DNA from 4 places in the Sinorhizobium sojae CCBAU 05684 genome. Region 3 is predicted to be linked to each of the others. Evidence: predicted binding sites of a transcription regulator. Region 3 holds the regulator's gene; each other region holds the start of a gene.
The links. Region 3 encodes PhoB, which activates phosphate uptake and scavenging genes when phosphate is short. Its sites were predicted from a motif close to TGTCATNNANCTGTCAT; they were not measured.

Region 1: SJ05684_RS15485 (alkaline phosphatase D family protein) is a predicted target of PhoB. The motif match lies at 2,185-2,201, and genes of this name have one in related genera.
Region 2: SJ05684_RS08370 (LTA synthase family protein) is a predicted target of PhoB. The motif match lies at 5,378-5,394, and genes of this name have one in related genera.
Region 4: phnC (phosphonate ABC transporter ATP-binding protein) is a predicted target of PhoB. The motif match lies at 6,155-6,171, and genes of this name have one in related genera.

Annotation. Positions count from the first base shown of each region.
Region 1 is NZ_CP023067.1:3,166,246-3,173,843, reverse strand. Features, by position in the region: gene typA (translational GTPase TypA) at 1-394, opposite strand, end outside; gene SJ05684_RS15485 (alkaline phosphatase D family protein) at 526-2,088, opposite strand; gene SJ05684_RS30435 (KTSC domain-containing protein) at 2,233-2,301, opposite strand; gene SJ05684_RS15475 (hypothetical protein) at 2,645-2,800, opposite strand; gene SJ05684_RS15470 (hypothetical protein) at 3,125-3,616, shown strand; gene SJ05684_RS15465 (DUF429 domain-containing protein) at 3,690-4,499, shown strand; gene abc-f (ribosomal protection-like ABC-F family protein) at 4,786-6,408, opposite strand; gene SJ05684_RS15445 (DUF2971 domain-containing protein) at 6,774-7,484, opposite strand.
Region 2 is NZ_CP023067.1:1,700,457-1,708,054, forward strand. Features, by position in the region: gene SJ05684_RS08345 (acyl-homoserine-lactone synthase) at 1-190, shown strand, start outside; gene SJ05684_RS08350 (DUF2865 domain-containing protein) at 475-1,620, shown strand; gene bluB (5,6-dimethylbenzimidazole synthase) at 1,658-2,365, opposite strand; cobalamin riboswitch at 2,410-2,617, opposite strand; gene SJ05684_RS08360 (TolB family protein) at 2,649-3,479, opposite strand; gene SJ05684_RS08365 (NAD+ synthase) at 3,483-5,165, opposite strand; gene SJ05684_RS08370 (LTA synthase family protein) at 5,437-7,350, shown strand.
Region 3 is NZ_CP023067.1:123,116-130,713, reverse strand. Features, by position in the region: gene apaG (Co2+/Mg2+ efflux facilitator ApaG/CorD) at 1-194, shown strand, start outside; gene SJ05684_RS00625 (Hsp33 family molecular chaperone) at 238-1,230, opposite strand; gene argF (ornithine carbamoyltransferase) at 1,517-2,434, opposite strand; gene SJ05684_RS00615 (aspartate aminotransferase family protein) at 2,506-3,705, opposite strand; gene SJ05684_RS00610 (GcrA family cell cycle regulator) at 4,123-4,641, shown strand; gene phoB (phosphate regulon transcriptional regulator PhoB) at 4,731-5,414, opposite strand; gene phoU (phosphate signaling complex protein PhoU) at 5,477-6,190, opposite strand; gene pstB (phosphate ABC transporter ATP-binding protein PstB) at 6,258-7,040, opposite strand; gene pstA (phosphate ABC transporter permease PstA) at 7,085-7,598, opposite strand, start outside.
Region 4 is NZ_CP023068.1:1,131,578-1,139,175, forward strand. Features, by position in the region: gene SJ05684_RS22885 (MerR family transcriptional regulator) at 1-658, opposite strand, end outside; gene SJ05684_RS22890 (4-aminobutyrate--2-oxoglutarate transaminase) at 851-2,119, shown strand; gene SJ05684_RS22895 (NAD-dependent succinate-semialdehyde dehydrogenase) at 2,299-3,774, shown strand; gene htpG (molecular chaperone HtpG) at 3,918-5,807, shown strand; gene phnC (phosphonate ABC transporter ATP-binding protein) at 6,236-7,078, shown strand; gene phnD (phosphonate ABC transporter substrate-binding protein) at 7,166-7,598, shown strand, end outside.

The DNA of each region.
Region 1 (7,598 bases), 630 kb from region 3:
CCGGCCGATCGATCTTGTTGATCGCAACGATCGGCTTCAGGCCGACCTTCAAGGCCTTGCCAACCACGAACTTGGTCTGCGGCATCGGGCCCTCGGAGGCATCGACCAGCACGATCGCGCCGTCCACCATCGACAGAATGCGTTCGACCTCGCCGCCGAAGTCCGCGTGGCCGGGGGTGTCGACGATGTTGATGCGCGTCCCCTTCCACTCGACCGAGGTCGCCTTGGCGAGAATGGTGATGCCGCGTTCCTTTTCGAGATCGTTGGAATCCATCACGCGTTCGGCGACGCGCTGGTTCTCGCGGAACGAGCCCGACTGCTTCAGGAGTTCGTCGACAAGCGTGGTCTTCCCATGGTCGACGTGCGCGATGATCGCGATGTTACGAATGCTCATACCTTAATCTCGGAAGTTCTGGGCGCGCGACAAGGCGGGCGCCGCTTTTTCAGTTGCCGGGCTCATACAGGTTTTTTCGCAGGAGCGAAAGGGGGCCGGCGCGTGAGATGAGGGTTGCGCAAAGGCGTGGGTCATGCAACGGCCGCCGGCTGGAGCGTCACCCACCAGAGCTCCTGATCCTGCCGGTCCATGAGCCTGACGGTCATCTCGCCCGTCTGGCCGCTGATATCGACGAGGCCGAAGAATTGCAGCCCTGCCGATGGCGGCAGGTTGCTGTCGATGCCGCCGCCCGTGGCCTTGATGAAGCGGACTTCGGGACCGAAGGTCCTGTCGAGCTCCTTCGGCCCGTAGGTGCCGGAATGGAGCGGCCCCGACACGAACTCCCAGAAGGGCAGGAAATCCTTGAACGCCGCGCGCGACGGGTCGTAGTGATGCGCCGCCGTATAGTGCACGTCGGCCGTCAGCCAGACGATGTTGTCGATGGCCCGGTTGCGGATGAAGCGCAGGAGATCGGCAAATTCCGTCTCGCGGCCTCCGGGCCGGCCATTGTCGCCATTGGCGATCGCATCCGAGCCGCGCTTCTGCGCATAATCGTCCCAGACGACGAGGCCGATCGGCATGTCGCAGGCGATCACCTTCCAGGTGGCGCTGGACGCCGCAAGCTCCCGCTTCAGCCAATCGGCCTGCCGCCAGCCGAAGAGGCCGCCATCCCCTACGCCCTGGTTCGGGCCGCGATAGGAGCGCAGGTCGACGAAGAAGACATCGAGCAGCGGCCCGTAGGCGATCTTGCGGAAGATCCGCCCCGGCTGCGCCGGGAAGCTGCGGATCGGCGTCATCTCATGGAAGGCGCGCGCCGCACGCGATGCGTAGACGGCAATATCCTTCTCCGGATAACGCGGATCGTCGCTGAGGTTTGTCGAAGCCGACCAGTTGTTCAAGACCTCGTGATCGTCCCACTGATAGAAGGTCGGGCAGGCGGCGTTCAGCCCGCGCACATGCGCGTCGAGCAGGTTGTATTTCCACTGACCGCGATATTCGTCGAGCGTGCGGGCGACGTCGCGCTTCTCGGGCGTCACGATCCGGTTCTTCCAGAGGCCGCCGTCGCGGAGCCTGATCTCGTCCGGCATCGGATTGTCCGCATAGATCGTGTCGCCGGAATGGATGAAGAAGTCCGGCTCATGCATGCTGATCGTCGAATAGGTCTTCATGCCGACCTCGTCGATGCCCCAGCCCTGGCCGGCCGTGTCGCCCGACCAGGCGAAGCGCACCGAGCGGCGGCGGAGAGGCGCGGTGCGGAAGCGGCCGACGATCGGCTCGGAAACGCGGTTGCCGTCATAAAGATCGGCCGCGGTGAAGCGATAGAAGATGTCCTGATCCGGCAGCAGATCGTTTAGCCGGCATTTGAGCGCGCAATCGCTCGCCGGCGTCGCGTCGACATCGGCAAGCCGGACGGCATCGGCAAAGCTCTCGGTCGTCGAATATTCGATCGAGACCAGCGCCGGCCGGTCCACCCGCGTCCAGATCATCCCCGATCGCGTATCGACATCGCCGGATTGAACCCCATGCAGGAATTCCGGCCGGCCATGGCCGCGGGCATAGAAGGGCGTCGCAAGCCCGGAGGAAGCGGCAAGCCCCGCCGCGCCGGCCGAAAAGAGGAAAGAACGCCGCGTTAGCCTGTCTCGAACAGCCGACAAACTCTGCCTCCGGTGCCATCTCGCGATCGATCGATTCTCGCGAGCGGACCTTTGGCGCGCCGCATGTCAGCGGCTTGACAGCGGCATGAAACTATTCCGACGGTTTGGCGACAGTTCCGTGAACAGGGCGCCGGTCAGCTATCTTCAATGCATGCATTTGTAATGGTGGCGGATGTGCTGGTTGAAGTAGTGGCCGGCGGACTCCGCATGCACCAGTTCCTCATAGACCTGCTGCGGCACATCGAGGTAGTGGTAGGGGCCGGCGATTGCCGAGTAGCCAGATCGTCAAGGTGCGATGGCGCACGTCATAGGCGACGTCGTGGATGGCGGAGGAGTCCAGGACCGCGGTTGATTTGACCATAGACATCGGCGTCTTCCCGATTGGAGTCTGCAGCGCCGCGCGTCTTTTCAGACGCGCAAAGGTCGCTGAAATACTTTGAATCTGCGCATCGAGCTTTCCGAAAACCGGTTCCGGGGACCGATGCGCCAGAAGTCGCTTTTAGCCTATTCTACAACAATCGCCCCGCTTTATTCAAATGCCCGCCGCTCCGGGCGCTCAATGTATCGTCTGGAATTCTTCGCCGAGGATACGGAAGGCGTCTTCGAGTGCGGCAACGAGAATATCCGTCAGTTCGTCGCCGTCACTGTTCATGAGGAACTGGGCGATCATCGCTTCCTGCGGGTCGCTATAATGTTCCACGTCGTTGGACATCCATCGTCTCCTTCTTGGCCGCGCCCATTGCGGCTCATCGGCGCGAGAGCGGGATGCGCTCACATGCGTTCGCGCCGCCGCTCTCACTTTGTTTTTGCCGCATTGTGCGACGGCAGGTGATTCCACCTGACTGCAAATGCTTTTAGGAGGGCTGACTTGTGCAGAGCTTGAGGGGCAGAATTTGGACCTCCCCACATGTCTCCTTGTCGATCCCGATGCAAGAACCCCCATGCAAGAACAAAGACATGCGACCGTTCAAAGTGCTACAGCGACTTTCGCGCGTCTGAACAGGGCGTGCCACAAAATCCCGATCGGAAGGCGAGAATGGCGAAGAAGCGCGATGACGACCTCAGGCGGCTGAAGGCCGAGTTTCCGGACGTCCACGATGCGCTCCTCGCCGGCCGGATTCCCTCGCCGCGCAAGGCCCTCGTCCTCGCCGGGCTCAAGCCCGAGCGAAGCCGGCTCGAAAAGCTGAAGAATTCCTGGGCGAAGGCGACGGAGGCCGAACGCGACGCCTTTCTCGCCTGGCTTGGCGCGATCGGCGCCCTTCCCGAAAGCGCGGCCGGCTCCCGATCCGCGGGGGCGCGACCGGGAGAGACGCCGATCGCCAGCGGCCGCTATCTGCTTCCCGCGGCAATCGCGGAGATCAGGGCGACCATGGCGCGACGCAAGATCACGCCGGACGACGTGATGCACGAAATGGGCTTCGCCCCCGACGGCCGCCCGCTCGCCCGCGCCCTCGGCCGCCATGCGAGCCTGCGGCTGGCGGTGATCGCGGCACTGGAGCGGTGGCTGCGGGAGAATGCGGGGGCGTGATGCGAGTGGCGCGACGGCGGGTTACTGGCCCATGCGCGTGTGCCGCGGTAATGCCGGCAAGGAAGGGCAAGGTATGAGCTTCGACAGACTGCTCGGCATCGACGTCGGCTTTTCGCAATCGCGGCCGACCACCGGCATCGCCTGGAGCGTAGCCGGCGAGGTGGACGCCGCGAGGACCTACACGGACTGGGAGCGCCGACAGCAGAAGATCCCGCCCGCGACGACATTTTCAGTGATCGCCATCGACGGCCCGCTGACGCCGCCGGACGCTCCCGACGACCTCGCCCGCCTCTGCGAACGCCTCTTCATCCGCGGCGCCTTCCAGACGCGCTGCAAACCGGGCCTCAGCCACCACGGCTACGGCCGCGCCTTGAGAAAGGCCGCCGCCGAGACGGCCGCACAGGTCAGCCACCTCGCCGCCGCAACACCGATCGGCCAATCCGTCATCCCCGGCGCGGCGATCATCGAAGCCTTTCCCAATGCCTTTCTCGGTGTTCTGCTCGGGGACGAGCGCTTTGCCCTGTCGAAGGCGGCGAAGCGCAAGAAGTTCGACTGGTTGTACGATCATGCGATCGAGAGCGGAGTGTTCGCGGAGCTGCTGCAGTTCATCGGCTGGAACGACGAGCGCATGCTCGAGAGGCTCACGGTCGAGCGCGACCATGAAAGGCGGGCGGCGTGGATCTGTCTGCTGACCGCGGCCTGTGCCGCGGCCGGCAAGGCGGAAGTGGTGGGCGACGAGGCCGGCGGCTGGTTTTGGCTGCCGCCGGCGGAGCTCTGGGCGGATTGGGCGCGGCAGGCGCTGGCGGAGAATAGGGCGGCTCGAATGTGCAGCCGGCCCTTGGCCCGGGCCGCAGGGCAGACGCAACCGCCTCTCACGTCCTAACCACAGTACACGACATCAGCCTACTGATGCCTCGCCGGTTGGCAGGGGCAAGGCTCCCTCCGCCTCTCATTCCTGTGCTCGTCACAGGAATCCAGCCAGCCCAAGTCCTTGGGCTGAAAAGACTCTTCCGCGCCGCAGACGAGGCGCTGCTGGATGCCTGTGACAAGCACAGGCATGAGGGGGAAAAGAATATGCCAGACCAAATTAGGCTACTGCCGTGTACGCCGGCGTCCCAAAGGACGCACGGCTGTAACCCCGCTGACGCAGGTGGCGCAAGCGCAGCCCGTCACCCGCGCAGGCCCGGCGCCTCCTGTCCGGTGCGCTCGACATATTCGGCATATCCACCGCCATAGTGCTGGATGCCCTCCGGTGTGAGCTCCAGCACGCGATTGGAGAGTGCCGACAGGAAACGGCGGTCGTGCGAGACGAACAGCATGGTGCCCTCATAGGCCGAGAGCGCCTTGATCAGCATTTCCTTCGTATCGAGATCGAGGTGGTTGGTCGGCTCGTCGAGGACGAGGAAGTTCGGCGGGTCGAACAGCATTGCGGCCATCACCAGCCGCGCCTTCTCGCCGCCGGAGAGCACGCGGCAGCGCTTCTCGACGTCATCGCCGGAAAAGCCGAAGCAACCGGCCAGCGCCCGAAGCGGCGCTTGGCCGGCCTTGGGAAAGCGCTCCTCCAGCCATTGCAGGATGGTGCTGTCGCCGTCGAGCAGGTCCATGGAGTGCTGGGCGAAATAGCCGAGCTTGACGCTGGCGCCGAGCGCCACGCTGCCCTTGTCCGGCGTGGTGGTGCCGGTGACGAGCTTCAAGAGTGTCGACTTGCCGGCGCCGTTGATGCCCATGATGCACCAGCGCTCGCGCCGGCGCACCATGAAGTCGAACCCGTCATAGATCGTCCGGCTGCCATAGGCCTTGTGGATATTCTTGAGGTTGACGACATCTTCGCCGGAGCGCGGCGCCGGCAGGAAATCGAAGGCGACCGTCTGGCGCCGGCGCGGCGGCTCGACGCGGTCGATCTTTTCAAGCTTCTTCACCCGGCTTTGAACCTGCGAGGCGTGAGAGGCGCGGGCCTTGAAGCGCTCGATGAACTTGATCTCCTTGGCAAGCATCGCCTGCTGGCGCTCGAACTGCGCCTGCTGTTGCCTCTCGTTCAGCGCCCGCTGTTCTTCATAGAAGCCATAATCGCCGGAATAGGTCGTCAGCGCGCCGCCATCGATCTCGATGATCTTGGTGACGATCCGGTTCATGAACTCGCGATCATGCGACGTCATCAGAAGCGCGCCGTCATAGGTTTTCAGGAAATCTTCCAGCCAGATGAGGCTTTCGAGATCGAGATGGTTGCTCGGCTCGTCGAGCAGCATGACGTCCGGGCGCATCAAGAGGATGCGGGCGAGCGCCACGCGCATCTTCCAGCCGCCCGACAGCTTGGCGACATCGCCATCCATCATCTCCTGGCTGAAGCTTAAGCCCGCCAGAACCTCGCGGGCACGCCCCTCCAGCGCATAGCCATCGAGCTCCTCGTAGCGCGCCTGCACCTCGCCATAGCGTTCGATGATCGCATCCATTTCATCCATGCGATCCGGATCCGACATCGCCGCCTCGAGCGAACGCAGCTCCGCCGCGACGGCGCTCATCGGTCCTGCCCCTTCCATCACCTCGGCGACGGCCGACCGTCCGGCCATCTCGCCGACGTCCTGATCGAAATAGCCGATCGTCATGCCCTTCTCGACCGAGACCTGTCCCTCGTCGGGCAGTTCCTCGCCGGTGATCATCCGAAAGAGCGTCGTCTTTCCCGCCCCGTTCGGGCCGACAAGCCCAATCTTCTCGCCACGGTTCAACGCAGCCGAGGCTTCGATGTAGAGGATGCGGTGACTGTTGGACTTGCTGATATTATCGATACGGATCATGGGAAAGACGGCCTGGGTGGTTGCGGGCACCCCTATGGCATGGACGGGGGCGGCTGTCACGCAGGCCGGCGGCCTCTGGTGTGTCCTGGGCAAATGCCGCGGCGACGAAGGCGGCGACACGCCTGACGCTCTTTCCGGGATGCGCCAGGGCATTGCGCATGAAGTGCCGCGACCGCGCGGAGAGGAACTTGAGACGGCGGCCTCTTGCCTTCATGGGGCATCGGAGACGGCCAGCTTGACGCGGCGCAAGCGCCAGCGAATGCAGCCCGCGGGTGGTGTGTGTGGGCGTGCATTCCAGGTGATACATTATGCGATCTTTTACCGGAACATCGCCCGCGCAGATGTAGTCTGCTTATGCGACGAGCTCATATCGTGACCAGCTTGTAGGTTTGAGTGAAGGGCTCGGGGACAGCTCGATACAAACTCGCGCTCGGATACCGCCCTAGTGCCATCCGTATTTGATCAACTGTTTCGTCCGTGGCTTTGGCGCCAACAATCACATGGTTTACCGCTTCGGGCGGGAAAGAAATCAGATGCACAGGCCCTTGGGGACCCGCAGTGATCGTGTCCGCTTGCTCGGCGTTGGCGTACAATCTCCATTCTCGTTCATACGCCCAATCCGTCGTCTTTGAAATAAAAGCCGCTTGCGGGCTTTCGAACGGCTCTTCAACCTTGCCATCGAAGTAAGTTACTTTTTGCAGCCGCGTTGTTTTCCCATCTTTGCGATGTTGGAACCAATCATCCCCAGTGTTGAAGGCGACTACGAACCCCGAATGATTGCCACCATAGTGAGCCCACATGGGTGGGCTGTCATAGCGCTCCGATAAAGAGAAGCACAACAATTCTTGCCCCAGTTTCACAAGTAGCTTTTCCGCATTTTTCGGGTCGTTCAAGTGAGGCACCGCGAGGTCGACGAGCTGCTGAAGCTGTGCGCGCAACAAGTCTGTGAACTGCTTTCCATATTGACGTTCGACAATCTGCCTAGCTGCCTGAGGTGATAGCCAACCTAATCCAGCTTCTTGCAAATACTCTGCGATCTTTGCGTCCAAATGCTCTTCAAGGAGCATGGTTTCCATTTGCTCCGCAAGCATTTGAAGGAACCGCGGTCCTGCCAATTTGCGAAAAGTTGACCTAACTTCGAAACTATCGTTCGTGTTAAGAAGCGGAGTAAACCTAACGGTCCCTTGAAC
Region 2 (7,598 bases), 1.6 Mb from region 3:
GCGGATGTTCCGGCGGATGGGATGCCCCGGGGAACGGATCGGCGATCCGCAACGGATCGGCAATGTCTACGCGGTCGCCATCGCCTGGGAAGTGTCGCAAAGACTGCTCGAAACCATGAAGGCGGTCGCCACGATAGAGGGCACGGTGCTGGAACGCCCGATGTCGCTCGAAACCGCCAGAGCGGCCTGACACACTTCTCCCGCGCCGCGCTCTACGCTCGCGCAGGGCGGCCCGGCCTCCATTATCGGCCGCACCCGTTAACGCAGAAGCCGTCTTGCGGTTGCGTCGGCCAGGATAGAGCCTAGAATGGAGGCCTAGCGCATCGGCCCGAATGTCGGACCCGATTTTCGGAAAGCCCGATGCGCGGTTCAAAGAACTACAGCGTCCTTTGTGCGTCCGTAAGGGCGCACGGCGCTGTAGAGACGGATGCGGCTGCTTCGGTGACCGCTCCGCCGGAATGCGGGAAGAAAAAAGTGTCGGGATCTCCGAGTAACGCGCCCCGCGGCCTCGCGTGGCTTGCGTCTGCGCTTCTGCCTTTGGCATTGGCAATGGCAGACGAGGCGTCGGCCTCGAGCGTCTGCGAGCGCCTTCAGGCCCGCCTCGCCGGCATGCCGACCACGTTCAACTCGAATGCAAACCTGCGCGATTTCACCGGCGCGATTTCCCGCCAGAACATCGAGCTTCGTCGCGCCCGGAACGATCGGAGACGGCTCGGATGCAGCCGCGGCAGCATCATAGTCATCGATGACAATACCCCCTTCTGCGCCGAGTTGGACGACACGATCGCACGAATGGAGGCCAATCTCCAGGAATTGAAGATGCATCGACAGCAACTGGTGTCGAACGGCAGCGAAGACGCGCGCCGGCGCATTGTCGCCGCGATGGAGATCAACGGCTGCATCCCGGTGCGCGGCGACGATTGGGACGAGCTTGACGAGTTCGCGACGACGACCGAAGCCGACATCCATCGCAACATCCTCCGGGACCTGGCCCCGGACAGCGAGAATTATCCGTTGCTCTTCGAGGAGCCGGGGATCCAGGATTTCTCGCCGATGGAGGGATACGGGAACGGTGGCTTACGGACCATGTGCGTAAGGACCTGCGATGGCGCCTTCTTCCCTATTTCGTCGAACGCCTCACCGGCGGATTTCCCGCGCGATGCCGAGAGCTGCCGCGCACGGTGCCCCGGGACCGAGACGGAACTCTATTATCACGTGCTTGCCACCGAGGAGAGCGATCAGATGGTCTCGGCATCGACCGGCAGGCCCTATAGCGAGCTGCCGACGGCCTTTGCCTATCGTACGCGCGACGTCGGTGCACCCGGGGCCTGCGGCTGCAAGCCACCGAAGGCGGCCGGCGGAACGAACCGCGGGAACGCACCCGCAACCAGTCTATCGGCAGCCAGCCCCTCTGTCGTGACCATCGGGGGCGACAGGGCGGGGAAGACGGCTGACGGGACGACTGAAAGCGCCGCCGCTAATCCCGCCAAGGAGCGCCCCTATGACCCGAAGAGCAACAAGGTACGTATTGTCGGCCCGACCTTCCTGCCGCCGGAAGAAAGCGAGATCGACCTCAAGAACCCTTTGGGACCAAGCTATCAGCCGCAGCAGGCGAACTGACCGCGAGAATTTGGAAACAACGCTCTGAAAAAAGACGCTATTTCGGGTTCACATCCAGGCTTGCGGAAAGACCCCACCCTTCCTCGAATGTCAGTTCCTCGAGCGGGAGGCGCTGGCGCCATCCCTTTACTGCCAGTTCCGGCTGCTGATAGAGCCGGTCGACGAAACCGAGGCATAGCCAGGCGACGATTTCGATATGCTCCGGTATGCCCAGGATCGCCTTGATCTCGCTTTCATGGAAGATGCTGACCCAGCCGACGCCGACTCCCTCGGCGCGCGCGGCGAGCCAGAGATTCTGCACCGCGCAGACGGTCGAGTAGACATCCATCTGTGGATTGTGCGTGCGCCCGAGGACGACCGAGCCGCCGCGCGTGCGGTCGCAGGTCACGCAGATGCTGAGCGGCGCCTTGCGGATTCCTTCGAGCTTCAGTGCGCGATATTTCGCCTGGGCTTCGTCCGCGAACATTCGTGCGGCCTCCTCATTGGCGCGCTGAAAGGCATGCCACGCCTTCTCCCGCGTCTCATTCCCGCGCACGAGAACGAAGTTCCAAGGCTGCATGAAGCCCACGGACGGGGCATTATGCGCAGCGGCAAGCAACCGGGCGATCAGAGGTTCGGGCAGCGGCTCGGGGAGAAATTCGTCGCGCACATCGCGGCGCGTTTCGATCGCACGGTAGACGGCGGCACGCTCGTCGGCTGAAAAAGCTCCGGCCGCGACAAGGCAGCCGTTCGGGTCAGGCAGCATCGTTCGATCCCCAACAATGCACAACCTCCCGCCGTCCACGCGGGGCCGGTCTATCTTGCCAGGCCGGTCTTCTGACTCCGGTTCGCCCGGCCGCGCCGCCTTCCCGAATCGCTGGATTCAGTGGCAAGGCTCTGAAGAAACCTCAGAGCCGACTGGCGTGGCCGTCCCCGTCACAGCGTTGGGCACGTTCCGGAATTGCACCGGCTTCCCGATTCTCCCGCGCATGCGGGCACCTGACGGGGCGCATATGGACACAGGCGCCTGCGAAAGGCAAGGCATGCCACTACCGTTCGGGCCGATAGCGGACGAAGGCGAAGGCATCGCCCGACGGCGACCAATTCGGGACGTTCATGGTTCCCTGCCCGCCGAAGAGCTGGAACAGGACGTGTGCATCGCCGCCTTCCGGATCCATCAGCCGCAGCCGCACGTGGAGATCGCGCGGGTGGTCGAAAACCTCGCCATCATAGGAGAGCACCAAGAGGTGCCTGCCATTGGGTGACGGATGCGGAAACCAATCGCCATAGGGGCTGTCGGTGATACGCTGGACATCGCTGCCGTCTGGCCGGATCCGCCAGATCTGCATGCGGCCCGTACGGCTGGAGTTGAAATAGATCCACTTACCGTCGGGCGACCAATCCGGCCCGTCGTTGCGGCCTTCGCCCCACGTCAATCGGCGCTCCTCGCCGCCCTCGACCGAAATCGTATAGATGTCGAAAACCTGGTCACGAATACCGCAATAGGTCAGCGTCCGACCATCGGGCGACCAACCGTGCCAATAGGAGGGAAGCTTCGGCGTCACGAGCCGCGGCGTGCCGCCCTCGATCGGCAGGAGATAGATCGCCGACTTGCCGAATTCGGTCTTGTCGCTGATGGCGAGCGTCGTTCCGTCCGGCGAAATGCCGTGGTCGTTATTGCACTGGCGGGCAATGCCCGTATCGATCTCGACAGGATCGGGCGCCCCGTCGAGCCCTATGCGATGGAGCCGTCCATGGCCGTTGACGACCAGGAAGCGCCCGTCTGGCGACCAGTTCGGCGCTTCGACCAGCCGTTCCGTCTGCCAGACCACGCGGGTCTCAGCTGTCGCGATGTCGAAGATCTCCACCGAACTACGCATGAACTATCCCCTGTCGCGGAAGCGATTGGTGATGGGATAGCGCCGGTCGCGGCCGAAATTCTTCTTGGTGATCTTCACGCCGGGCGCAGACTGCCGGCGCTTGTATTCCGCGATGTAGAGCAGGTGCTCGACGCGATGGACGATCGCCTCCTCGTGGCCGCGGGCGACGATTTCCTCGGTGCTCATCTCCTTTTCCACCAGGCATTCGAGGATGTCGTCAAGCACCGGATAGGGCGGCAGCGAGTCCTGGTCGGTCTGGTTCGGCCGAAGCTCGGCGGAAGGCGCCTTGTCGATGATGTTCTGCGGAATGACTTCGCCGGAAGGGCCGAGCGCGCCGGGCGGTACCGTGCCGTTGCGCCAGCGTGCCAGCGCATAGACCTGCATCTTGTAGAGATCCTTGATCGGATTGAACCCGCCGTTCATGTCGCCATAGAGCGTGGCGTAGCCGACCGATATTTCCGACTTGTTGCCGGTCGTCACCACCATCGAACCGAACTTGTTGGAGATCGCCATCAGTATCGTCCCGCGCGTGCGGCTCTGCAGGTTCTCCTCGGTAATGCCGGGCTCCGTGCCCTCGAACATATCCGAGAGCGCGTCGAGAAAACCCTCGACCGGCTCTTCGATCGCGACGACATCGTAGCGGCAGCCGAGCGCCTTGGCGCAGGCTTCGGCATCCGTCAGCGAGGCCTCCGACGTATAACGATAGGGCAGCATGACGGTGCGCACGCGCTCCTCGCCGAGCGCATCGACCGCGAGGGCCGCGCACATCGCCGAATCGATGCCACCCGAAAGGCCAAGCACGACATTCTTGAAGCCGTTCTTGTTGACGTAGTCGCGAAACCCCAGCATGCAGGCGCGATAATCCGTCTCCTCGCTTTCCGGAAGGCGCGACTGGTGCCCGTTGGCCGAGACCCAGCCGTCCGAGCCCCTCATCCATTCCGAAATCGAAACCGCCTCTTCGAACTGGCTCATCTGGAAGGCGAGCGATCGGTCGGCATTAAAGGCGAAGCTCGCACCGTCGAAGACGAGTTCGTCCTGGCCGCCGAACTGGTTGGCGTAGATCATCGGCAGCCCGGTCTCGATTACCTGCTTCAGCACGACCTGATGACGCACGTCCACCTTGCCGCGATAATAAGGTGAGCCGTTCGGTGAAAGCAGAATCTCCGCGCCGCTCTCCGCGAGCGTCTCGCAAACGCCGAGCTCGCCCCAGATATCCTCGCAGATCGGGATGCCGATGCGTATGCCGCGGAAATTGACCGGCCCCGGCATTTCGCCGGCGTCGAACACGCGCTTCTCGTCGAATTCGCCGTAGTTCGGCAGATCCACCTTGTCGCGAACGGCGATGATCTTGCCGGTATCCAGCACCGCCACCGAATTGTGCCGGCGCCCGGCTGCCTGGCGCGGAAAACCGACGATGACGCCCGGGCCGCCGTCAGCGGTCTCCTCGGCGAGCGTCTCGACCGCCCGCTCGCAGGCTTTGAGGAATGCCGGCTTCAGGACCAGGTCTTCCGGCGGATAACCGGAAACGAAGAGCTCCGTCAGCAGCAGAAGGTCGGCACCTTGGCGCGCCGCGTCCGCGCGCGCCTCGCGTGCCTTGGCGAGATTGCCGGCAACATCGCCAACGGTCGGGTTGAGCTGGGCCACGGCGATGCGTAGCGTCGAAGGTGCGGCATTCTGTGTGGTCATGGCTGGCCTGTCGATGTTTCGTCAGAAAATGAGTCCGGTGGACACCCCGTTCTATCGTATCCGGCGACAAAAGAACGCACGCAATCGCGGTCAGACGCGGAATAATCTGAATAATTCAGCTTTATCCGCGCGTTAGGCACCAACACCCGTCTTTCCAGTCACCGGAACACAGTAGCCTCTCCACCGGTTCGGCCATTCATCGCCCGTTCAAGATGACGGCAGTATGACAGTAACGTGAAACTTTTGTGAAGCTTGAGAGGCTGTGGCCACGATGAAATCCATCACCGGGACGGATTCCGAAATCTACGCCGAGCGGCCGAGTTTCGCCGCTCGGCACGCCCGGACCCTGGCTGGCCTGCGCAGCGCGTTGCTCTCGCTATTCCTGGCGATAACGCTCGTCTTCGCGATCGAAGCCGTCGGTCGCCACTCCATCTCCGACACGATCGACTTTTTCGCGGATTCGGCGCGCCCCGCCTGGGTGACGGTCGCGGTTTTCTTTCTCGTCCTGCTTGGGCTCGACGCCATCTTCGGCCGTGAGCATAAGGCCACGCTGGTGGTCGCCCCCCTTGCGGTACTCCCGGCCTTCATCAGCCAGCAGAAGCAGGTCTTCCTCTCCGATCCGCTCTACCCGACCGACTTTCTCTTCGGCCGGCAGATCATGGAACTGATGCCGGTACTCGTAAAGGACCGGCCATGGACCGCGGTCGGCTGCGTGGTTGGTCTGCTCGCCGCAATGGTCGTGACCGGCCTGCTCTTGCGATATGCCTGGCGCAACTTCCCGCGCTTGACGCGGCGCGAACGCCTGGCCCGGCTGGCCTTTGCGTTACCGCTGCTCATCGCCTTCTGGAACGTCATGGACTACACGCAGTTCTCGTGGATCCGCGATCGGCTGCGCGTGGTCCCCATCATGTGGGACCAAAGCGAGAACTATCGGCACAACGGCTTTGCGCTCGCCTTCATGATCAATCTGCCGATGGCCAATGTTAGTGCGCCGGCCGGTTACATGGCCGAGGCGATCGACAAGATTCCCGTCAAACCGCTTCCCGCCGGCACGACGCATCGCAGCAAGCCGGACGTGATCGTACTGATGAGCGAATCCTTCTGGGATCCGACCCTTTTGCCGAATGTGACGCTGAAGCCCGATCCGATGCCGACGGTCCGCGCGTTGCAGGGGGGCACCGTCTTCTCACCTGAATTCGGCGGAATGACCGCCAATGTCGAATTCGAAGCGCTGACCGGCTTCTCCAACGCATTCCTGCCCTATGGCAGCATCCCCTATCAGCAATATATCCGCAATCCGATCCCGTCGCTGGCAACCTTCTTCCGCGGCGAGGGCTACGCCGCGCGTGCCATCCATCCCTTCCAGGGCTGGTTCTGGAACCGCACGGCGGTCTACAAGGCCTTCGGCTTCGACACCTTCCGCGACCAGGACAACATGCCGACCATGAAGAAGCGCGGCATGTTTGCCTCGGACGAGGCGCTCACGAAGGAGATTATCCGCCAGGCGGACGCCATGCAGGATCCCTTCTTCTTCTTCGCAGTGACGCTGCAAGGCCACGGCCCCTATGAACCGAACCGTTACGTGAAGAACACGATCGAGGTCGAAGGCAATCTGCCGGAGAAGGACCGTCAGGTGCTCGCCACCTATGCGCAGGGCATCAAGGAGGCCGACGACAGCCTCAAGATGCTGATGGAGTGGGCGGAAAAGCGGGACCGGGAGACGATTATCGTCCTCTTCGGCGACCACCTCCCGCCGCTGCATACGGTCTATACCAGCACGGGCTACATGAAGAATGTGACCGCGGAGCGCAAGGGATCGAAGGACGAGATGAGGGCCGGCCACGAAACGCCGCTTGTCGTCTGGTCGAACAAGACCGGAGCGCAGAAGGACGTCGGCGCCATCAGCCCCGCCTTCCTTTCCTACACGATCCTGAAGCAGGCGGGCTATGAGCACCCCTACTACACCGGTTTTCTCGGCGAAGTGCACGAGCGGTTCCGCGTCGTCGACCGCTACATGCTGCTCCGTGAGGACGGCACCGACGTCGCAGACTGGCAACGCCAGCGGAAGGTGCCGCGATGGCTGCGGGACTACCGTTTCCTTCAGCACGACATGATGTTCGGCAAGCGCTACGGCACCGAACGCTTCTTCGACTCGCATGCCGAACTGTTCGGCGCGGGATCGTAACCCTCGATAAGAGGCGAACCTCCGCGCCCCTCATCACAGCCCCACCCGTCAAGGTCACTGACGGCGTTGTGCGTCCTTTCGGCGAAGGCCGCTGTGGCACGACTGAACGGCACCCCTCCACCGGTTTCCTGTGCAACTCTTCCTGTGTGCTTGGCGGACCCGCATCGGTGAAGTAACGCCTCCGCCGCCGCAACCAATAGGCGTAGTCGTACCGGCCTGCTCCAAAACCACCGCGATAGGTTGAAACA
Region 3 (7,598 bases):
CCGGCGTGATCGGCGAACAGCCGCTGCTGAATCCGGGCGACACTTACGAATATTCTTCCGGCTGCCCGCTGGACACACCGTCCGGTGTCATGTTCGGCCACTACAGTATGGAGAGTGAGGACGGGGAGACCTTCAACGTCGCGATCCCGGCCTTTTCGCTGGATACGCCCGGGCAAGTGCGGACACTGAACTGACGTTTCGCGAGCTGTCGCGGGTCGCACATGCGCCCCGCCTCTGTTAATGAGACCGCACCTCGGTCGCCTCGAAACGGTAGGTGGTGGAGCAGAATTCGCAGGTCACCTTGATCAGCCCGTCCTCGATGCTGCTGTCGATGTCCTCCTGGCTCAGTCCCTCCAGCACATTTCGGATCTTGTCGCGCGAGCAGCTGCAGCGGTCATAAACCGCCTGAGGCTGGTAGACCCGGACACCGCGCTCATGAAACAGCCGGTAGAGCAACCGTTCGGTGCCGACGGTCGGGTCGGTGAGTTCGTCGGTATCGACCGTTTCGACCATTACCTTGGCTTCCGTCCAGAGATCATCCTCCTCGAAGATGCCGTTGCTGCCATCGTCGCCATCGCCGCCGTGCAGGTCCGGTTGGCGCATCCGCTCTGGAGCTTCGGGCAGGAATTGCGCCACCACGCCGCCGGCGCGCCAGCGGTGCCGCGGCCTGCCGTTTTCGTCCCGGTCTAGAAGTTCGGCAACGCCCAGGCGCACCTTCGTCGGGATCTGCTCCGACTGGCGAAAATAGACGTCGGCGATCTCCTCGAGCGTCGCACCATCGAGGGCGACGATTCCCTGATAGCGCTGCGTATGGGCGCCCTGATCGATGGTGAAGGCAAGAATGCCCTTGCCTAGCAGCTCGTGCGGCTGTGTGCGGCCGCCCTTCTCGGCGGCGGCGAGCGCCTCCTCATCGAAGCGCGCATAGGCACGGACTCGGTCGGGAGTCGAAAAATCGGCAACGACGAGGTCGACCGGCCCATCACTCTGCGTCTGCACGATGAGCTTGCCTTCGAATTTCAGCGAGGTGCCGAGCAAAACCGTCAGCACTACCGTTTCGGCAAGGAGCCGTGCAACCGGAAGCGGATAGTTGTGCCGCTCGAGGATAGTGTCGAGCATCGGACCGAGTTGAACGGCGCGGCCGCGGACGTCGAGACCCTCGACATGAAAAGGCACGACATGATCGTCACCGGCGAAATCGAACTCGCCCAGCCCCGGTGCTATCTCTGTCATTGCTTGCTCCTTGTCTCGCAGTCGCCGGTCGCCACGAGGGCATCGACCGCCCCCGTGCAACCTGCCCGTTATCCCATTTGATCCCGCTGTGAACGGATTTGTCCAGAGGTCGCAGCCCTTCGCCGGTGCCTCTGCAAACGCAGCCTCGACCGTCTGGACCCTGGCCCCCTGGGCTGCGCGCGCGGCACTCATGCCGGAGCCGCCCTCCATATCGTCTAGATTGTGTCGGACCGAGCCGGATTCAAGCCTCCGCCGTCCTCTTCATCTCAACTGGCCCGAGACGCCGTCAAACAGCGCCAAGGCACCAGGCGAGGATCGATTTTTGCGCATGCAGCCGATTTTCCGCCTCGTCGAAGACGACCGATTGCGGGCCGTCGATCACCTCATCCGTGACCTCCTCGCCGCGATGTGCAGGCAGGCAATGCATGAACAGCGCGTCGGGTGCCGCATGCTTCATCAACGCCTCGTTGACCTGATAGGGCTGGAAGACATTGTGGCCGCGGGCGCGGTGCTCCTGATTCATTGAGATCCAGGTGTCGGTGACGACGCAATCGGCACCGGCAATGGCCTGTTCCGGCTCGTGGCAAAGCAGGACCTCTCCGCCGTTGTTCCGAGCCCAGTTGAGGAACTTGTCCTGCGGCTCGGAGCCGAACGGAACCGCCATGTTCATCCGGTAGCCGAAGCGCGCCGTACCTTCGATGAGCGAATGCAGCACGTTGTTGCCGTCGCCCGTCCAGGCAATCGTCTTGCCTGTGACCGGCCCGCGGTGCTCCTCGAAGGTCATGATGTCGGCCATTATCTGACAGGGATGCGTGTCGTCAGTCAGGCCATTGATGACCGGCACGGTCGCGTGCTCGGCCATTTCAAGGAGCCGGCGATGGTCGGTCGTGCGAATCATGATCGCATCGACGTAGCGCGAGAGAACCTTCGCCGTGTCGCCGATGGTTTCGGCCCGGCCCAGTTGCATTTCCGTGCCCGAAAGAAACAGCGTCTCGCCGCCGAGCTGGCGCATCCCGACGTCGAAGGAGACGCGCGTACGGGTCGACGGCTTCTCGAAGATCATCGCCAGCATCTTGCCGGCGAGCGGCTTGTCGGCCGTTCCGGCCTTGGTCGCCGACTTGCGCATGCGGGCATCGTCAATGATGATCCTGAGATCGGCGGACGTCATGGCCGAAAGATCGAGAAAATGTCTGGTGGCGGTCATGTGTCTGTATTTCCTGTCGTAATTCCCTAGTCATGTGGCCCCGGCGCCCGCCGGAGCGGCTCGTCGCAGCCTCAAGCGGCGGCTGTGCCGCCTGCGGCCCTCACTGCCTCGGCGGCGCGCTCGACCCGCGCGAGCCCCTCCCTTGCCTCAGCCGCCGTGACGATCAGCGGAGGCAAGAGGCGCAGTACGTTTTCGCCGGCCGGAACCGCGAGCAACCTTTCGGCCCGGATCGCCTTCAGAAGGTCGGTGGAGGGCACTTTCGCCTTGATGCCGAGCATCAGGCCGTCGCCGCGGACCTCTTCGATAACGTCGGGGAAGCGATCCTTGAGCGAAGCGAGCCCTTGGCGGAAGACGAGTGCGACGTCGCGCACATTGTCGAGGAAGCCCTCGGCAAGGACCACGTCGAGCACCGCGTTGCCGACGGCCATCGCCAGCGGATTGCCGCCATAGGTCGAGCCGTGCGTGCCGGCCAACATGCCTGCGGCGGCCGCCTCCGTCGCCAGGCATGCGCCGAGCGGAAAGCCGCCGCCAATCCCCTTGGCGACGGCCATGATGTCGGGCCGGATGCCTGCCCACTCATAGGCGAAGAGCTTGCCGGTGCGGCCCACACCGCACTGCACTTCATCCAGGATCAACATGAGGCCGAATTCGTCGCAGAGGGCACGCAGCTCCTGCAGGAACTCCTTTGACGCCAGACGCACCCCACCCTCGCCCTGGATAGGCTCGACCAGGATCGCCGCGGTCTCGTCGTTGATCGCGCTCTTGACGGCGGCGATGTCCCCGAACGGCACCTGATAGAAGCCGGGCGCCTTCGGTCCGAAGCCTTCGATGTATTTCTGCTGACCGCCGGCGGCGATCGTAGCGATGGTGCGGCCGTGGAAGGCCCCCTCGAACGTGATGATATGGAACCGCTCCGGATGACCCTTGGCGAAATGGTAGCGGCGCGCCGTCTTGATCGCACACTCTAGCGCCTCGGCGCCCGAATTGGTGAAGAACACCCGGTCGGCGAAGGTGACCGCCGTCAGCCGCCGCGCAAGGCTTTCCTGCCCCGGAACGTCATAGAGATTGGAAACGTGCCAGAGTTTCTCCGCCTGGGCCTTCAGCGCCTCGACGAGATGCGGATGGGCATGGCCGAGCGAGTTGACGGCGACTCCGGCGGCGAAATCGAGATAGCGCGTCCCGTCTTCGGCGACCAGCCAGACGCCCTCACCTCGCTCGAAACGCAACGGCGCGCGCAAATAGGTGTCGTAGAGCGGCGTTGTTGCGGCCATTTGGGCTTCTCCTTCCTCGGCATCACTATCGGACTGTTCGATTGTCTGCCTGAAAAAAATCAAAATGCCGCCTTTCGGCGGCGCTGGCACTATTCCTATTTCGCAGCGCAATGTCAACAAAACCAAGGCCTGCGGCCGCTCGGGGAGAGCAGATTCCGTAGTGCGAAAAATTCGCGTCACGGGGCTTGCAAAAATGCAACTATGAGACAGCAAGTTGGGGAAAACTGCGAAATCGATTCGGCGCGATTCCAGCGACTCTTGCCACGGAGTCACCCTGCCGGTAGGTTAAGATTTAATTACTAGACGCATGCGGCGGACCTAGTCACCAAAATGGTTATCGCGTTGTAACTCCAGGTTTTTTCTGGGGGGACGGTGATGGATTCTGCCATCCCAACGCCGAGAACGGGGAGTGCAGATATGAACTGGACGGACGAGCGGGTCGAGAAACTGAAGAAGCTGTGGTCCGAGGGCCTGAGCGCCAGCCAGATTGCGGCGCAATTGGGCGGCGTCAGCCGCAATGCCGTCATCGGCAAGGTACACCGGTTGAGCCTGCCGGGCCGCGCAAAGGCGGGAGGGACCACCACGCCCGCGCGTCCCAAGCGGACGACCTCGGCGCCGCGTGCACCGAACTACGCCGCTCGCGCCGTCACCCGCACTGTCGCCCGCCCTTCCGGTGCGACGGTCCTCAAAGAAGAGGTCGCCGTCGACCTGGTGGCCGAACAGGAATTCGAACTCGCAGCGAATATCGTCGTGCCGATGTCGCGCCGCTTGGAGCTGACGCAGCTCACCGAGCGGACGTGCAAGTGGCCGATCGGTGATCCGCTGAAGGAGGAGTTTCACTTCTGCGGCAACGACTCGCCGGAATCCTCGCCCTATTGCAGCTATCATGCGCGGCTTGCCTACCAGCCTTCGGCGGAACGCCGGCGCATCCGCTGACGTTCGATCTCGAAAAATCTCGATCACGAAGCAACGCTGAAAGGGCCCCACGGGCCCTTTTTTCTTGGCAACTCGCATTGAATTGGAGCCTACCCTTCGAGCGAATAACCGGCGCCGCGCACCGTCCTGATCACGTCGGGCATGTTTGAAAAGTTCAGCGCCTTGCGCAGGCGGCCGACATGGACGTCGACCGTGCGCTCGTCGACGTAGATGTCATGGCCCCAGACGCCGTCTAGCAGTTGTGAGCGGGAGAACACCCGTCCCGGCGAAGACATGAGGAACTCAAGCAGCCGGAACTCCGTCGGTCCGAGCCGGACCTCGCGGCTGCGGCGATGGACGCGATGCGTCTCGCGATCGAGTTCGATGTCGCCGCAGCGAAGCACCGTCGACAGGACCTCCGGTTTGGCGCGCCTGAGCATCGCCTTGACCCGCGCCATCAGTTCCGGCGTCGAAAATGGTTTGACGACATAGTCGTCGGCGCCGGTTGCGAGCCCCCGCACGCGCTCGCTCTCCTCGCCGCGCGCCGTCAGCATGATGATCGGCAAACGCTCCGTTTCCGGCCTTTGTCGGAGCCTGCGGCAAAGCTCGATGCCGGAGACGCCTGGCAACATCCAATCGAGGATCAAGAGGTCGGGCAGCCGTTCCTGCAGGCGGATTTCAGCCTCGTCGCCGCGAAGGATCGTATCGACCTCGAAGCCTTCGGCTTCGAGGTTGTAGCGCAGCAATACGCTCAATGCTTCCTCGTCTTCAACAACAGCTATCTTCGGCAACATCTAAGCTACAACTCCTTGCCTCAATCCATCAGTTGAAAGGCGCCCCCCTCTCCTTCTCCGCTTCAGTCTGTCACCGACCCCATTGTCGCTGTCGTATCGTCCTTCGGCCGCTCGCCCTGCGGCTGGGCACCAGTCGCCATATAGTAGATCGTCTCGGCAATATTGGTCGCATGGTCGCCGATCCGCTCGATGTTCTTGGCGCAGAAAAGAAGATGCGTGCAAGGTGTGATGTTGCGCGGGTCCTCCATCATATAGGTGAGCAATTCCCGGAAAAGCGACGTGTAGATCGCATCGATCTCTTCGTCCCGCTGGCGGATGCTGTTTGCCTTCTCCGGCGAGCGGGAAGCAAAGACGTCAAGTACTTCCTTGAGCTGGACCAGAGCGAGTTCGGCCAGATGCTCAAGGCCCCGCGCGAGCTTGCGCGGAATTCCAGAGCCGGCTACCGCGATCACGCGCTTCGCCGTGTTCTTGCCAAGATCGCCGACGCGCTCCAGGTCGGCCGCAATGCGGATGGAGCCCATGATTTCGCGCAGGTCCGCGGCCATGGGCTGGCGCTTGGCTATGGTGACGATCGCCTTCTCGCCGATCTGGCGTTCGGCCTCGTCGAGCATGGCATCGTCCGAAATGACCTTCTGGGCGAGCGCCAAGTCGGAATTGACCAGTGCCCGCACGGAGTCGGCCACCATTTGCTCGGCCAGCCCACCCATCTCGGAGATACGGCGCGTGAGATACTTCAACTCTTCGTCGAAGGCGGACATGATGTGTGGATGAGTCATCTTCTATTCCTCGGGAACGCGCTCGATCGGTTCCAACAGGTTAGCGGGCGTATGCGAGCGGTTCCGCTTAGCCGAACCGGCCCATGATGTAGTCCTGCGTGCGTTGGTCGTCCGGATTGGTGAAGATCTTATCGGTGTCGTCCACTTCAACCAGATTGCCAAGGTGGAACATCGCCGTACGCTGCGACACGCGTGCCGCCTGCTGCATCGAGTGGGTTACAATAACGATGGTGAAGTTCTCGCGAAGCTCGTGGATCAGTTCCTCGACCTTGGCGGTGGCGATCGGATCAAGTGCCGAGCAGGGTTCATCCATGAGGATGACTTCCGGGCTGACGGCGACGGCGCGAGCAATGCAAAGGCGCTGCTGCTGGCCGCCGGAGAGGCCGGTACCCGGAGCGTCCAGGCGATCCTTCACTTCGTTCCAAAGGCCGGCTTTCTGAAGGGCGGAGGCGACAATGTCATCGAGGTCCGACTTCCTGGAGGCCAGGCCGTGTATGCGTGGACCGTAGGCGACGTTTTCGTAGATCGACTTCGGGAAGGGGTTCGGCTTCTGGAAGACCATGCCGACCTTGGCGCGCAACTGCACCGGATCCACCTTCGGATCGTAGATATCTTCGCCGTCAATTGCGATATGGCCCTCGACCCGGCAACTGCTGATCGTGTCGTTCATCCGATTGATGCACCGCAGGAAGGTCGACTTGCCGCAACCGGACGGGCCGATGAAGGCGGTTACGGAGCGGGGATGTATCTCGATGTCGACGTCCTTAATGGCGTGTTTGTCGCCATAATAGACCTGCACACCGCGGGCGGAAATCTTCGATGGGTTCATGGTGGCAGCCTTCGTCTTCATCGTCGTAGTCATAGCGGACATATTGTTCATCATAGCGCTCCTTTCTACCAGCGACGCTCGAAGCGGCGGCGAAGTATGATTGCAATCAAGTTCATTGCGACCAGGAACACCAGCAGCACGATGATTGCACCCGAAGCACGCTCCACGAAGGCAGGGTCGCCGCGCTGCGTCCAGTTATAGACCTGAACCGGCAAGGCGGAAGCCGGGTCGAAAAAGCCTTCCGGCGGCGCTGCGGGATATTCGCGAACGAAGGCGACCATGCCGATCAGCAGCAGCGGTGCCGTTTCGCCGAGGGCCTGGGCAAGACCGATGATCGTACCGGTCAGGATTCCCGGCATGGCGAGCGGCAGAACGTGGTGAAACACGGACTGCATCTTCGATGCACCGACGCCGAGTGCGGCGTCACGGATCGAGGGCGGCACTGCCTTCAGCGCAGCGCGCGTGGCAATGATGATCGTCGGAAGAGTCATCAGAGTGAGCACGAGACCGCCGACGATCGGAGCCGATTGAGGCAGCCCGACGAAGTTGATGAACACCGCCAGACCGAGGATACCGAAG
Region 4 (7,598 bases), on a different replicon from region 3:
ACTCCTCACCCTCATGCCCATAGGCCCCCTCGCTCGACGCGCCGGGCGCGAGTACGAATCGATGGCAGTCCATCTGGTTCTTACCTTCGGCGAGGACCTGGATGGTCACACCGGGGGTGGTCCGCGGCCAGGTGCGCCACTCGCCGGCCCGGACGAGCGTCCGGTCCCGCAATTCGTCCTCGCCGGCGAGGCTCGAAACCGTGGTGCTGAAATACTCCGCGAGATTGTGCAGCACGGCGATCGACACGCCCTGCGACGTTCGCTCGAGCGTGGAGAGGACGGATGCCGCGATGCCGATATCCCCGGCCACCTGTTCGAGCGTTTTCCCCGCCGCATGCCTGAGGCTGCGCAACTTGCGGCCGACTTGCAGATCGACATTGCTCTCCTGGGCGCCTGCGGGGCCGGTCTCCTCGTCGTTGGGGGCTTCCGCCTCCAGCGCCTCGCGAATAGCAGCCGGGTTCAAGCCGCGCTCGGAGCGAAACCAGGAGATTCGTTTCAAGCGCTGAAGGTCGGCCTCGGTATATTGGCGGTGGCCTGTCGCCGACCGCTCCGGTACCACGAGGCCTTGCGTTTCCCAAAGCCTCAGCGTCGATGCCGAAACGCCGGCGAGCCTTGCCGCCTCGGCAACCTTGTAGCGTATTTCGCTATCTCCGTTCATTTATTTCCCCGTCACGGCATCGCCGGCGGCAATCTAGCTGGGCGGCCCAGGGCTGCCAAGCGCGCCCATCAGGCGTCGCGCTTTCTCCATAAACAAATTTGATTTGCATTCCCTTCGAAAGGATGTACGACTTCCGGATAAAAGTTGCAGAAAAACTGCAATTTATCTACACGGAGCCTAGGGACGAAAGCGATGACCAGCCTGACCGACCGCAAGAATGCCGCCATTTCCCGTGGCGTGGGAATGACCACGCAGATCTATGCAGACCGTGCGGAAAATGCCGAAATCTGGGACAAGGATGGCAATCGCTACATTGATTTCGCCGCCGGCATCGCCGTCGTCAATACCGGCCATCGCCATCCGAAGGTCATCGCAGCCGTCAAGGCGCAGCTCGATCGTTTCACTCATACCTGCCATCAGGTCGTGCCCTATGAAAACTACGTGCATCTCGCCGAACGGCTGAACGCTTTGGCCCCCGGCGACTTTGCAAAAAAGACGATCTTCGTCACCACCGGCGCCGAGGCGGTGGAAAACGCCGTCAAGATCGCCCGTGCGGCCACCGGACGTCAGGCGATCATCGCCTTTGGCGGCGGCTTTCACGGCCGCACCTTCATGGGTATGGCGCTCACCGGCAAGGTCGTTCCCTATAAGGTCGGGTTCGGCGCGATGCCGGCCGACGTCTTCCACGCCCCCTTCCCGATCGAACTGCACGGTGTCAGCGTCGAGCAATCGCTTGCAGCCTTGAAGAAGCTTTTTGTGGCCGATGTCGATCCGGGCCGCGTCGCCGCCATCATCCTCGAGCCGGTCCAGGGCGAAGGCGGCTTCTATCCGGCACCGACGGTCTTCATGAAGGCGCTTCGCGAAATCTGCGACGAGCATGGCATTCTCTTGATTGCCGATGAAGTCCAGACCGGTTTTGCCCGCACCGGCAAGCTCTTCGCAATGGAGCATCACAATATCGCGCCGGACCTGCTGACCATGGCGAAAAGCCTGGCCGGCGGCTTCCCGCTCGCCGCAGTAACCGGCCGCGCAGAGATCATGGATGCCCCAGGACCAGGCGGCCTCGGGGGAACCTATGGCGGCAGCCCGATTGGCATCGCAGCAGCCCATGCCGTACTCGACGTGATCGAGGAGGAACAGCTGTGCGACCGGGCGAACCAGCTCGGCAACCGGCTGAAGCAGCGGCTTGCAGCAATCCGCGAAAAGACACCGGAAATCGTCGACATCCGCGGTCCGGGCTTCATGAATGCGGTCGAATTCAATGACGCGAAAACGAATCTGCCGAGCGCCGACTTCGCCAACAAGGTCCGGCTCAATGCCCTTGCGAAGGGCCTGATTCTGCTCACTTGCGGCGTGCACGGCAATGTCGTTCGTTTCCTGGCGCCAATCACGATCCAGGATGAGGTCTTCGCCGAGGCACTGGATATTCTCGAAGCGTCGATCCTCGAAGCGCGCAGTTGACCTGACACCGGACGACCGCTATCGCAGTGGTCCGGCTGGCAAGGCGCCGGCCCACTGCGTTTTCCCTACAGCGCCGCTGTCTGAAACGCGCCGCGCTGTGAGGCGTGGGCCATCGGCCCGCCCGTAAAAAGAACAACATCGCGCTTGTGGCTGCGGCAGGCATCGCGGGAGGATACGTCATGGCCCTGACCCCTGCACTTACCAAACACCTCCACGCTGCAGATTTCTTCGCGACGGTCGACTGCCGATACCGCCCCTGCGCGCCGTGGACCGGTCCGACCTTCGACGTCCTCAACCCCTCGACGGGCGAATTGCTTGCGACCCTTCCGGACATGGGCGTTGACGAGGCGCGCGCCGCAATCGAAGCGGCCCAGGCGGCGCAGACGCTCTGGGCATCCAAGCCAGCCAAGGACAGGAGCGCGATCCTGCGCCGATGGCACGATCTGATCGTCGAGCACGCAGACGATCTCGCGGCGATACTGACGGCCGAAATGGGAAAGCCGCTCGGCGAGGCGAAGGGGGAGGTCCTGCATGCCGCCTCTTATATCGAATGGTATGCGGAGGAAGCCAAGCGCGTCTATGGCGAGACCTTTCCCGCCCCCGCCAACGACCGCCGCATGCTCGTCATCAAGCAGCCAGTCGGCGTCGTCGGCACCATCACGCCGTGGAACTTTCCGGCCTCGATGGTTGCCCGCAAGATCGCGCCTGCACTCGCCGCCGGCTGCGCCATCGTCTTGAAGCCGGCCGAGCAGACGCCGCTCGTTGCCGGCGCGATGTTCGCGCTTGCCGATAGAGCGGGCTTCCCCGAAGGCGTCCTCAACCTCGTCTATGCCGCCGAGGGAGCGCCGATCGGGCGCGAGTTGTGCAGCAATCCGAAGGTGCGCAAGATCAGCTTCACCGGCTCGACCGAGGTCGGAAGGCTGCTGATGCGGCAATGTTCCGACCAGATCAAGAAAGTCAGCCTGGAGCTCGGCGGCAATGCGCCCTTCATCGTCTTCGACGACGCGGATATCGATGCGGCGGTCGACGGTGCGATCCAGGCGAAGTTCCGCAATGCCGGCCAGACCTGTGTTTCGGCGAACCGCATCTATGTACAAGCGGCAGTGCACGATGCCTTCGCGGAGAAGTTCGTCGCGCGGGTGCGCGAGCTGACCGTCGGCGACGGCTTTTCCGCCGGCATCACGATCGGCCCGATGATCGACGGCCACGCGATCGAGAAGATCGAGGGGCATGTCGCCGACGCGCTCGCGAAGGGGGCCGAGCTTCGCTGCGGCGGCAAGCGGATCGGGACGAAGGGTACCTTTTTCGAACCGACGGTGCTGACCGGCATTGCGCACGAGATGCGCGTCGCTCAGGAAGAGACCTTCGGCCCGATTGCACCGATCATCCGCTTCGACAGCGCCGAGCAGGTGGTGGCCGAGGCGAACGACACGATCTATGGCCTCGCCGCCTATTTCTACGCGGAGAACCTGAAGCGCGTCTGGCATGTGGCCGAGGCGCTGGAATACGGCATGGTCGGCATCAATACCGGGCGCATGTCCTCCGAAGCCGCTCCCTTCGGTGGCATCAAGCAGTCCGGCATCGGCCGCGAAGGCTCCCGCCACGGGCTCGAAGACTATCTTGAGATGAAGTATCTCTGCATGGGGAATATCTGAGCCGGCGGTCCCCCTCGCACGCCCCTTGAAATTCTTGCTGCGGCTTGCCAATTGGGGCCGCAAACGACGGAGCGGGATCAGCCACCCTGAATGGATGTCGCCCCTCGCAACTTTAAACGCGATTTCAAGAGGTCCGCAACGCGATGAGTGAAGTCGAAATGTCCGTAGAGAAGCACGTATTTGAAGCCGACGTGGCGAAACTGCTGCACCTGATGGTGCATTCCGTCTACTCCGACAAGAATGTCTTTCTCCGCGAACTGATTTCGAACGCGGCGGACGCCTGCGAGAAGCTTCGCTACGAGGCGATCGTCGCACCCGACCTCCTCGGCAGCGATCCGACCCCGCGCATCGTATTGACGCTTGACGAGGAGCACGCCCGGCTCATCGTCGAGGACAACGGCATCGGCATGACCCGCGATGAACTCGTCGAGTCCCTCGGCACCATTGCCCGCTCCGGCACACGCGCCTTCATGGAGCGTGTCGAAGCCGCCCAGAGCAAGGATGGCGCACAGCTGATCGGCCAGTTCGGCGTCGGCTTCTATTCCGCCTTCATGGTCGCCGACAATGTCGACGTCGTCTCCCGCCGCGCAGGTTCGGACAAAGCCTGGCACTGGGCTTCGGAGGGCAAGGGCAGCTATACGGTTTCCGCCGTCGACCTTGCCGATGCGCCGGCCCGCGGCACGCGGATAACCCTGCACCTGAAGGATGATGCCAAGACCTACACCTTGCGCTGGACGGTGGAACGCATCGTCAAGGATCAATCCGGCCATGTGCCGGTGCCGATTTCTATCGTGGAAAAGCCCGGAGCCGAGCCGGCGCAGGTCGCCGATGGCACGGCGCTCTGGACCAAGCAGAAGAGCGAGATTTCCAAGGAAGATTATACGGACTTCTACCGCGGCGTCGCGGGGCAATATGACGAGCCTGCGCTGACCGTGCACTTCCGCGCAGAGGGCCGCCACGAATATACGGCGCTTGCTTTCGTGCCGGGCTCAAAGCCCTTCGACCTCTTCGACCCCGACCGCAAGGGCCGCATGAAGCTTTACGTCAAGCGCGTGTTCATCACCGACGAAGCGGACTTGCTGCCGCGCTACCTGCGCTTCGTGCGGGGACTGGTCGACACGGCCGACCTGCCGCTCAATGTCTCGCGCGAAATGATCCAGGAGAGCCCTCTTCTCGCCAATATCCGCAAGGGCCTGACGAACCGGGTGCTGACGAGCATCGAAAAGCTCATCGACAGCGACCCGGACGCCTTCGCCAAGCTTTGGGAAAACTTCGGCAGCGTCATCAAGGAAGGCATCTACGAGGACTTCGAGCGGAGGGCCCAACTGCTGGCGCTTTCCCGCTTCCGCACGACCGCTGCCGAGGACAAAACGCGCGCCTTGAGCGAATATGTCAAGGACATGAAGGACGGCCAGGCGGCAATCTACTACCTGACCGGGGAGAACCTTGCGCAACTGCAAGCCTCGCCGCAACTCGAGGGCTTCCGCGCTCGTGGGATCGAGGTGCTGCTCCTGACCGATCCCGTCGACAGTTTCTGGGTAACGACGGCGCCCGACTTCGAAGGTAAGCCCTTCAAGTCGATAACTCAGGGCGCAGCCGACCTCGCAGCCGTTGCCAGGGAGAACGATGCAGCCGCGGCCTCGCCCGAAGCAAACCCGTCGGTGACCGACTTCGTGGCCTTTGCCAAGACTACCCTCGGCGAGGCTGTCTCGGATGTCAGGACCTCCGACCGTTTGACGGAAAGCGCCGTCTGCCTTGTGGCACCGGAGCACGGCCCCGACCGCCAGTTGCAGAAGATGCTGCAGGGAGCCGGTCGTATCGACGATGCGGCAAAGCCCATTCTCGAAATCAATCCCGGCCACGCCCTGATCGCGGCACTCGCCGCCAGCCCGTCGGAAGACCAGACCTTCCGCGAAGACGCGGTGAACCTGCTCTTCGATCAGGCACGCGTCCTCGACGGCGACAAGCCGGAGAACCCGCGTGCCTTTGCCGAACGGCTCTCACGCGTGTTCGACCGGGCTTTGAAGCGTTAAAGCATCGGCCCGAAATCGGACCCGCATTCCCGAAGGCGCGATGCGCAGACTCAAAGACTTGCAGCGTCGGGCGTCTTGAAGGCCGCCCGACGCTGTAAAAGCTTTTGTAGTCAGGTGAATTCACCTGCATGTGAAGCCCTCGGCGGTTTTCGGGCCAAGGTGAGTCGATCGCTTGGAATTCCGCTTCCCGTGAAATCTGTCTGTGGGTCGGCAGCGCGCTGATCCGCTGTTCCGCCGGAGTCTGGCAAGACTGGCGATCGGACGCCAATCCTCCATCATCGATGGACAGCCGAACTTGCGCATCCAGACGGCGGATTCCCCGTACTTTAACAGAACCTACAACAAACTGACATTTGACCTTCACGAAGCGCAGCTATGGCAGGGGACATACCGATATCGGTCTCCCTGCAAGAGAGGACCTGCGCCCCATGTTTCAGTTGAAGGATGTCACTCGCCGGTTTGGCAAGAAGACTGCCGTCAGTTCGGTAAGTTTCAACATCCCTCCAGGACAGATGGTCGGCATCATCGGCCGCTCGGGTGCGGGCAAGTCGACGCTCTTGCGCATGATCAACCGTCTTGTCGACCCGTCCTCTGGCTCGATCGAGTTCGGGGGGCGCGAGGTGTCCTCGCTGAAAGGGGCGGCGCTGCGGCAATGGCAGCGCGATTGCGCGATGATCTTCCAGCAGTTCAACCTTGTGCCGCGCCTCGACGTGCTGACCAACGTGCTGCTCGGCCGGCTCAATCACCGCTCGACGGTATCGAGCATTCTCAACCTGTTCAGCCGCGAGGAACGCATCATGGCGATCGGCGCGCTCGAGCGGCTGGGCATCGAACAGACGGCGCTGCAGCAGGCCGGCACCCTTTCCGGCGGGCAGCAGCAGCGCGTGGCGATTGCCCGTGCGCTGATGCAGCAGCCCAAGGTGGTTCTCGCCGACGAGCCGATCGCTTCGCTCGACCCGCTCAATGCCAAGATCGTCATGGACGCGCTGCGCGACATCAACGAGCGGGACGGCATTACCGTCATCACCAATCTGCACACGCTCGACACGGCGCGGAACTATTGCGAGCGCATCATCGGCATGGCGCATGGCCGCGTGGTCTTCGATGGCCAGCCGAAGGAGCTGACGGCCGCAGCGGTCGCCGAGATCTACGGCGCCGACACGAAGATCGAGGAATCGATGACCTCGACCAGCATCAACATTCCCGCGGCCGCGGCCCGGGAAGAAACCGCATCGGCCGGCGTGAAGCCGCTGGCACTGGCCGGCATCTGAAACCGCCAGGATCGAGCGCCCGCGTCAAGGGCACCTCTTAGCAACCGAGACTGATCCGGTACGGCCGGAAAACGGGAGATGAACCATATGTTGAAGAAAGCTGTTCTCAGCGCCGTCGCGCTTTTTGCCCTCGTCGGGCAGGCCCATGCCGAGGACCTCAAGGAATTCCGCATCGGCATCCTCGGCGGTGAAAACGAAGCCGATCGCCTGCGCAACTTCCAGTGCCTCGTCGAGAAGCTCCCGGCCGCGATCGGCGTCGAAAAGGTCTCGCTCTTCCCGGCGGCCGATTACGACGGCGTCATCCAGGGCCTGCTCGGCGGCACACTCGACTATGCCGAACTCGGCGCCTCCGGCTATGCGAAGATCTACCTCGCCAAGGCCGACGCCGTCGAGCCGATCCTGACGACGGTCCAGATCGACGGCTCGACCGGCTACCATTCGATTATGGTCGCACGCAAGGATTCCGGCATCACCAAGCTCGACGACCTGAGGGGCAAGAAGCTCGGCTTCGCTGATGCGG